Regions from separate parts of the Maritalea sp. YIW29 genome, predicted to be linked through region 1. Evidence: predicted binding sites of a transcription regulator. Region 1 holds the regulator's gene; the other holds the start of a gene.
What was found. Region 1 encodes PhoB, which activates phosphate uptake and scavenging genes when phosphate is short. Its sites were predicted from a motif close to TGTCATNNANCTGTCAT; they were not measured.
Positions count from the first base shown of each region.

Region 2: a site for PhoB is predicted at 1,628-1,644, ahead of AC2D8L_RS01315 (bifunctional 2',3'-cyclic-nucleotide 2'-phosphodiesterase/3'-nucleotidase). Genes of this name have one in related genera too.

Region 1 covers NZ_JBXVVF010000003.1:51,345-54,763, forward strand. The annotation lists gene pstB (phosphate ABC transporter ATP-binding protein PstB) at 1-655, shown strand, start outside; gene phoU (phosphate signaling complex protein PhoU) at 679-1,383, shown strand; gene phoB (phosphate regulon transcriptional regulator PhoB) at 1,436-2,137, shown strand; gene AC2D8L_RS15760 (MarR family winged helix-turn-helix transcriptional regulator) at 2,348-2,809, opposite strand; gene AC2D8L_RS15765 (hexameric tyrosine-coordinated heme protein) at 2,905-3,129, shown strand; gene AC2D8L_RS15770 (globin domain-containing protein) at 3,248-3,419, opposite strand, start outside.
Region 2 covers NZ_JBXVVF010000001.1:262,613-266,031, reverse strand. The annotation lists gene AC2D8L_RS01325 (acyltransferase family protein) at 1-499, opposite strand, end outside; gene ypfJ (KPN_02809 family neutral zinc metallopeptidase) at 577-1,497, opposite strand; gene AC2D8L_RS01315 (bifunctional 2',3'-cyclic-nucleotide 2'-phosphodiesterase/3'-nucleotidase) at 1,895-3,419, shown strand, end outside.

The DNA of each region.
Region 1 (3,419 bases):
AATCGGGCCATCTGGTTGCGGCAAGTCAACATTTTTGCGCTGCCTAAATCGCATGAATGACACGATCGATATTTGTAAAGTCTCCGGCCAGATCAATCTGGAGGGCCAAGATATTTATGACAAATCGATTGATGTGGTAGAGTTGCGGGCGCGGGTTGGAATGGTTTTTCAAAAACCAAACCCATTCCCGAAATCGATTTATGAAAACGTGGCCTATGGCCCGCGTATTCATGGCATGACCCGCTCAAAAGACGAGCTTGACGAATTAGTGACATCCTCACTTCGTCGCGCGGGTCTGTGGGAAGAAGTGAAAGACCGCCTTGATCAACCTGGCACTGGCCTTTCCGGTGGTCAGCAGCAGCGGCTTTGCATCGCGCGTGCAATCGCAACAAAGCCAGAGGTTCTATTGATGGACGAACCTTGTTCAGCGCTTGATCCAATCGCGACTGCGATTATCGAGGAGCTAATTGACGAGCTGCGTGAAAAATTTACAATCGTAATTGTGACCCACTCGATGCAGCAAGCAGCTCGGGTCAGTCAAAAAACAGCATTTTTCCACCTCGGTAAATTGATCGAGGAAGGCCCGACAGAGCAGATTTTTACAAATCCGCATCATAAGAAAACCCAAGATTATATTACGGGTCGGATCGGGTAATTTAACGGCGAAAGGGCAACAAAATGGCCAACGCATCGAACGAACATATTGTATCTTCCTACGAAGAAGAACTAACAGAACTGACCCGTGCAATCTCAGAAATGGGTGGCATGGTGGAAGTCGCGATTACCGACGCCACCCAAGCGCTGATCCGGGTCGACCATGACTTGGCGAAACAAACATCAAAGGGCGACCGCGCCGTTGATGACATGCAACGCTATATCGACGAGAAGGCGGTTTCAATGATCGCGCGTCGCCAGCCCATGGCCGCTGATTTGCGCCATATCGTATCTGCCATCCACGTTGCAACTGATTTAGAGCGTGTTGGGGACATTGCGAAAAACCTAGCGCGACGCGTCAAACATATCGACAGTCAACGCATTTCCAAGCAGCTTTATAGCGGCATTCGGCATATGTCAGATCTAACTTTGAGCCAGATTAAACTTTCAATCGATAGCTTTACGACACGTGACGCCGAGATTGCTTTGGATGTATGCCGCCGCGACGATGAAGTTGATGCACTATACGTCTCGCTGTTCCGTGAATTTTTGACCTACATGATGGAAGACCCGCGCAATATTACCGACTGCGCCCACCTTCTATTCTGCGCCAAAAATTTGGAGCGAGCTGGTGACCACGCGACCAACATTGCTGAGGCTGCCTATTATCTAAAAACAGGCGAGAACCTTTATTACGACGTTGAATCGGGCAAGGTGCAGCTAACCTAAAATCGCTGCCATCTTCCTTACATTCACTTCTATCTTAAATGGAATTTCCGTTATGGCTCCGTTCATTTTGATTGTCGAAGACGAGGCTGATCTTGCTGTTATGCTTCGCTATAATTTGGAAGCCGAAGGCTATCGCGTAGCTGCCGTTGAAAGTGGCGACGAGGCGACTTTGCAACTTCAAGAAGAGTTACCCGATTTAATCCTTTTGGATTGGATGTTGCCCGGATTGTCTGGCATTGAGCTTTGCCGACGTTGGCGCTCACGTGAAGAAACATCACGTGTGCCCATCATCATGATGACGGCCCGTGGTGAAGAAGAAGAGCGGGTTCGCGGCCTAGCAACAGGTGCCGACGATTATGTTGTAAAGCCATTTTCCGTGCCTGAACTTGTTGCCCGCGTCAAAGCGCACCTACGCCGCGCCAACCCAACCCTAATGGCCAACAGTTTAAAGTCTGGCGATATTGAACTCGACCGCGAAACCCACCGTGTGCGCCGATTGGGCAAAGAAGTTCACCTTGGTCCCACCGAATACCGCCTTCTGGAATATCTAATGCAAAGCCCGGGACGCGTTTATAGCCGCGAGCAATTGCTAGATGGCGTTTGGGGGCACGATGTCTATGTCGACGAGCGTACCGTCGACGTACATGTTGGACGTTTGCGCAAAGCGATCAATCGCGGAAAGTCAAAAGACCCCATCCGCACCGTTCGCGGTGCCGGCTATGCCTTCGACGAGAAATTCGCTTCGTCCGCATAAATTTTAGTTTCCACGGTCGCTTTATAGCAAAACCAATTAATGATTTTGGCAGCAAGTTAGAAGAGCGTATATTTGTAGCTAGACTTTGTGCCACCCGGTAACGCGATCTCTAGTTCCGACTTCGGAATTGACGCCATCGGGTCTTAAACACTTCAGTCGAAGTCACCAGGCAAGGGTGAAAATAGCAACGCCATCTGCCAATAGGTTGCGTCATTTGGCAGTGAATCGCCCAAGGCCAGCTTTAAGTTTCCCCAATACTTGGATTAGCCCCTCTAGTTCCACTTCTGAAAGTTTGGTGTCCTCAATCATACAGCTTGTGATTGAGGCACTTTTTCTTTTTAATTCCTTTCCGGCATTAGTAAGCGAAACGACAACTTGTCGTTCATCTTGCTTGTTGCGTATGCGGCTGATGTATCCTCGTTTTTCTAACCGTTTAAGAAGTGGCGTCAATGTGCTGGTTTCCATCGCGAGCGCTGACGCTATATCAGTCACGATTCTACCATCTTTTTCCCAAAGCAAAACGAGCGTAATATATTGTGGGTAGGTCAGATCCAAGGGCGCAAGGTGCTGCTTGTAAGACCGATTGACGACATGCCATGTGGAATAAATCGCATGACAAAACATATCATTTGCGCCTTTTGGGCGTTTTGGCTCGTTCACTAAAATGCTCATCGTAATTTACATCGTGTACGATATTATCGTTTGACAATCACTTTCAAGTATTATTTATATCGTGCGCGATATAAATATGGAAAGAGGAGCTAAACGTGAGCTGGTTATCATCACTAAAAACGAATACACCCGAAGAAGGTTATGAATTGGCGATCAAACTGTCACGGATGGCAGTCAAAAAAACACAACCCGACGACGACGCACGAAATCGCATGCGCCCAGATTATGCAAATAGCGCTGACAGTCTTACTCAGGTGTCTCTTGTCGTTGCTACAAATTTCCAAACAGTTTCAGCGGCCAACAACTATTGGCGTACCTAAAACAATCGTGGTCGACCAATCATTCAAACCCAAAACCTACATTGGTGGCTTTACACTGACTAAAAGCTAGCAAAGTCCATGCAGGAAAAACCACCAATCTATGCAAATGATTTTTAAGTTAGATCATAAGCGCTTTGCTGACGAGTGCGTCTTTATCAACATAGTTTGAAACATCGACGCCGTTGTCTAGAAGGGCTTCTCTCAGTTCGTTCTCGGTCAACGCCTCCACGTCACTTTGGGACATTTTTAGGAAGTTCACCTTCCGCTTGAAGGCAGGGTTTGTCTCTCCG
Region 2 (3,419 bases), on a different contig from region 1:
CATAGAACTGCACTTCAACCGTGATCGACCAAAACGAGCCGCTCACCCACTCAAACACGCCGCCTAGCAATGCCAAATTCCCCAGCAAATCCATAAGCTGCGGTGCTACATCACGATAGTTATATTCCGGCAAAAGTGGCAACGGAAACACTTGATCAATGGCAAACATCAATATCGCAGCGGCGGCGAATGCCGGATAAATCCTGGAGAACCGTTTCGCGAAGAACGTCCAAATTGTTGGCGCACGCGCCAGCGTAAAGAAAATGCAAAATCCGGAAATGATAAAGAAGAAATAGACGCCTATGCCACCAAAGCCCACTTCAGGCAAACTGCTTTGCGTCGCACCAAAAACTTCACGCGGCAAGCGGGCAGTATAGTGAAAAAGAACGACCAACAGCACGGCGACCGCACGAAAAATGTCGAGTGTTAGATCGCGATCAATTGGCGCGCTCACACTGGAGTTACCACCCGCCGTTGCATTCTTTTCGGCATCAAACAAGCCGTTCACCTCACGAAGACGTTTCTTGGTGAAGTGTAGGCTGCAGAAGTAAATTCTTCCGTGCCGAATTAGGTTAATTAAAGCCGATCAACGCTAAACGTGTCGCACTGCCCGACATTGCCAGATTTGTAACCACGTTCGAACCAATCTTGGCGCTGCGCAGAAGTGCCGTGGTTGAAGTTTTTCGGCACCACAAACCCTTGGCTGCGCATCTGAATGGCGTCATCACCAATTTGTTCGGCTGCGTTCAATGCCTCAGCAATATCGCCGCGCTCTAGTAGGTTCTGCTCACCAACATAGCTCGCCCAGACCCCAGCATAACAATCGGCCTGCAATTCGACACGCACAGAATAGGCATTGGCCTCAGCTTTGCTCATTCCGCGACGCTTCTGGTTGAATTCTGGCAGCACGCCCGTCAATTGCTGGACATGGTGGCCAACTTCGTGGGCCAGCACGTAGGCCTGAGCGAAATCACCCCCTGCCCCAAATTGCCGACGTAGTTGGTCATAAAAGCTCAGATCGAGATAAATCTTTTGGTCCCCAGGACAATAAAATGGCCCAGTTTGCGCGCTTGCTGTGCCACAAGGTGAACTTGTAGAATTTGAGAATACCACAAGCGTCGGAGCACGATATTCAAGATCATTTTGTCGAAATACTTCGGACCACAGTTTCTCAGTCTCATTGAGATTAACGGCAACAAAATCAAACAGTTTATCGTTTCCAGCATCTGGCAGCGGCCGATTGTCGGAGGGCCGATAGGTGTTCCCGCCACCCGTGGAAATGGAGCCGTCTAGCAGGCTCATAGGGTTAATGCCCAACGCCATCGAGATCACAACAACCACAATGATCATCAGTAAACTACCGGCACCACCTTTGCCGGCACGGCTGCGCGGCATAGGAATACGCGCACGGTTGCCACTAGATCGCCTAGACGAGCGAGAACGGCTTCCTCGTCGGTCTTCAATATTTGAACTTCTATCGCGACCTTGCCACTTCACTGCGTCGTTCCTCACCCATTTCGATCTCAATCGACTGCAGATAACCGCAAATTTAAGTATCGGACCAGCAATTTTCGGCCACTCCACATAATTCTCGGGCCGCCAACAGGTCGTTTTCCACAACTTAATTCTTCACAAAACTGTCGCACGCCCGCCGCCAAACTGAAACAATTTCCACCTATTGCTTCCTCATCAAACTCGAGGTGCAAACAATGTGCAGAAAAAATATTTTACCATTTGGTCGAATTATGACACATTGCCTCTGTCGTCGCTCTACGCGGCGGCCAATAGGTGGTGAAATGCACATAATTGCACACGAAACATCGGAAATATCCGCTCCACCAATAAGTGCGCCGCTTCAACCGCACAAATTTCAAACCACCTAGCGGAGGACACAATGTCACTTCTAAATTCTATTTCTCGTCGCTCATTTTTGGCTGGTTCGGCCAGTGCGGGTGCTTTGATTGCCATGCACCCATTCGCGGCAATGGCCAGCAATTCTCAGGCTCATCTGCGTTTGATGGAAACAACTGATATTCACGTTGCTATTCATCCTTATGATTATTATGCGGATCGCCCAAACGACACGATGGGCCTGGCCCGGACTGCGAAGCTAATTGATAACGTTCGCGCAGAAGCCACCAACTCAATGCTTGTTGACAATGGTGACCTTATTCAAGGTAACCCAATGGGCGATTACGTGGCCTATGAACGCGGTTTCAAAGAGGGTGATTTACACCCGATGATTGCAGCCATGAACACTTTGGGCTACGACATCGCAACAGTTGGCAACCACGAGTTCAATTATGGCCTAAGCTTTCTAGATAAAGCCCTTTCTGGCTCAACATTCCCGTTTGTTAGTGCAAACGTTGTCATGGGAACCACGTTGGGTGCCGATCCAACGAAAGACAAAACACTCTTCCCACCCTTCAAAATTCTTGAAAGAGAAATTGTGGATGGCGCGGGCAATAAGCGCCCGATTAAGGTTGGCTTTATCGGCTTTGTACCGCCACAAATTATGGTTTGGGATTTCCAACACTTGGACGGTAAAGTCACCACTCGGGACATTGTTCAAACAGCAGAAGCTTATGTTCCTCTCATGAAGGAACAAGGCGCTGATTTGATCGTTGCGCTATCTCACTCTGGTATTAGTGGTGAAGCGCAAACCGAAATGATGGGCAATGCGTCGCTGCACCTGGCAGGCGTTGAAGGCATCGATGTTGTCTTCACCGGCCACCACCATAACGTGTTCCCAAGTTCTCAGTATGACGGCATCGAAGGTGTTGATACTGAAAAAGGCACGTTGCAAGGCAAACCTGCTGTTATGGCTGGCTTCTGGGGTTCGCATATGGGCCTTATCGATCTGTTGATCGAACATGACGGCAATGAGTGGAAAATCATTTCCCACACATCTGAAGCCCGTCCAATCTCCGAACGGATTGAACGCAAGGTAAACCCATTGGTTGAAAGCAACGAAGCTGTTCTGGCCTCTGTGCAAGCAACTCATGATGAAACGCTAAAATATGTGCGTACTGCTGTTGGACAAACCGATGCGAAATTGCATTCGTACTTCGCCCTAGTCGCTGACGATCCATCAGTGCAAGTCGTGTCTCAAGCTCAAATGTGGTACACTGAGCAAATGATGCGTGGCACCGAATGGGAAGGCTTGCCAATCCTTTCAGCTGCCGCACCATTTAAAGCGGGCGGCCGTGGCGGACCAGATTACTATACCGACGTGCCTGTTGGCCCTGTGGCCATTAAAAACGTTGCTGATCTTTACCTATATCCAAACACTGTTCGCGCCGTTGAAGTCACTGGCGCAGGCGTGAAGGAATGGTTGGAGCGTTCAGCTGGTATTTTTAATCAGGTTGAAGTTGGCAAGGCTGACCAGCCGTTGGCCGATCTTGACTTCCCATCATACA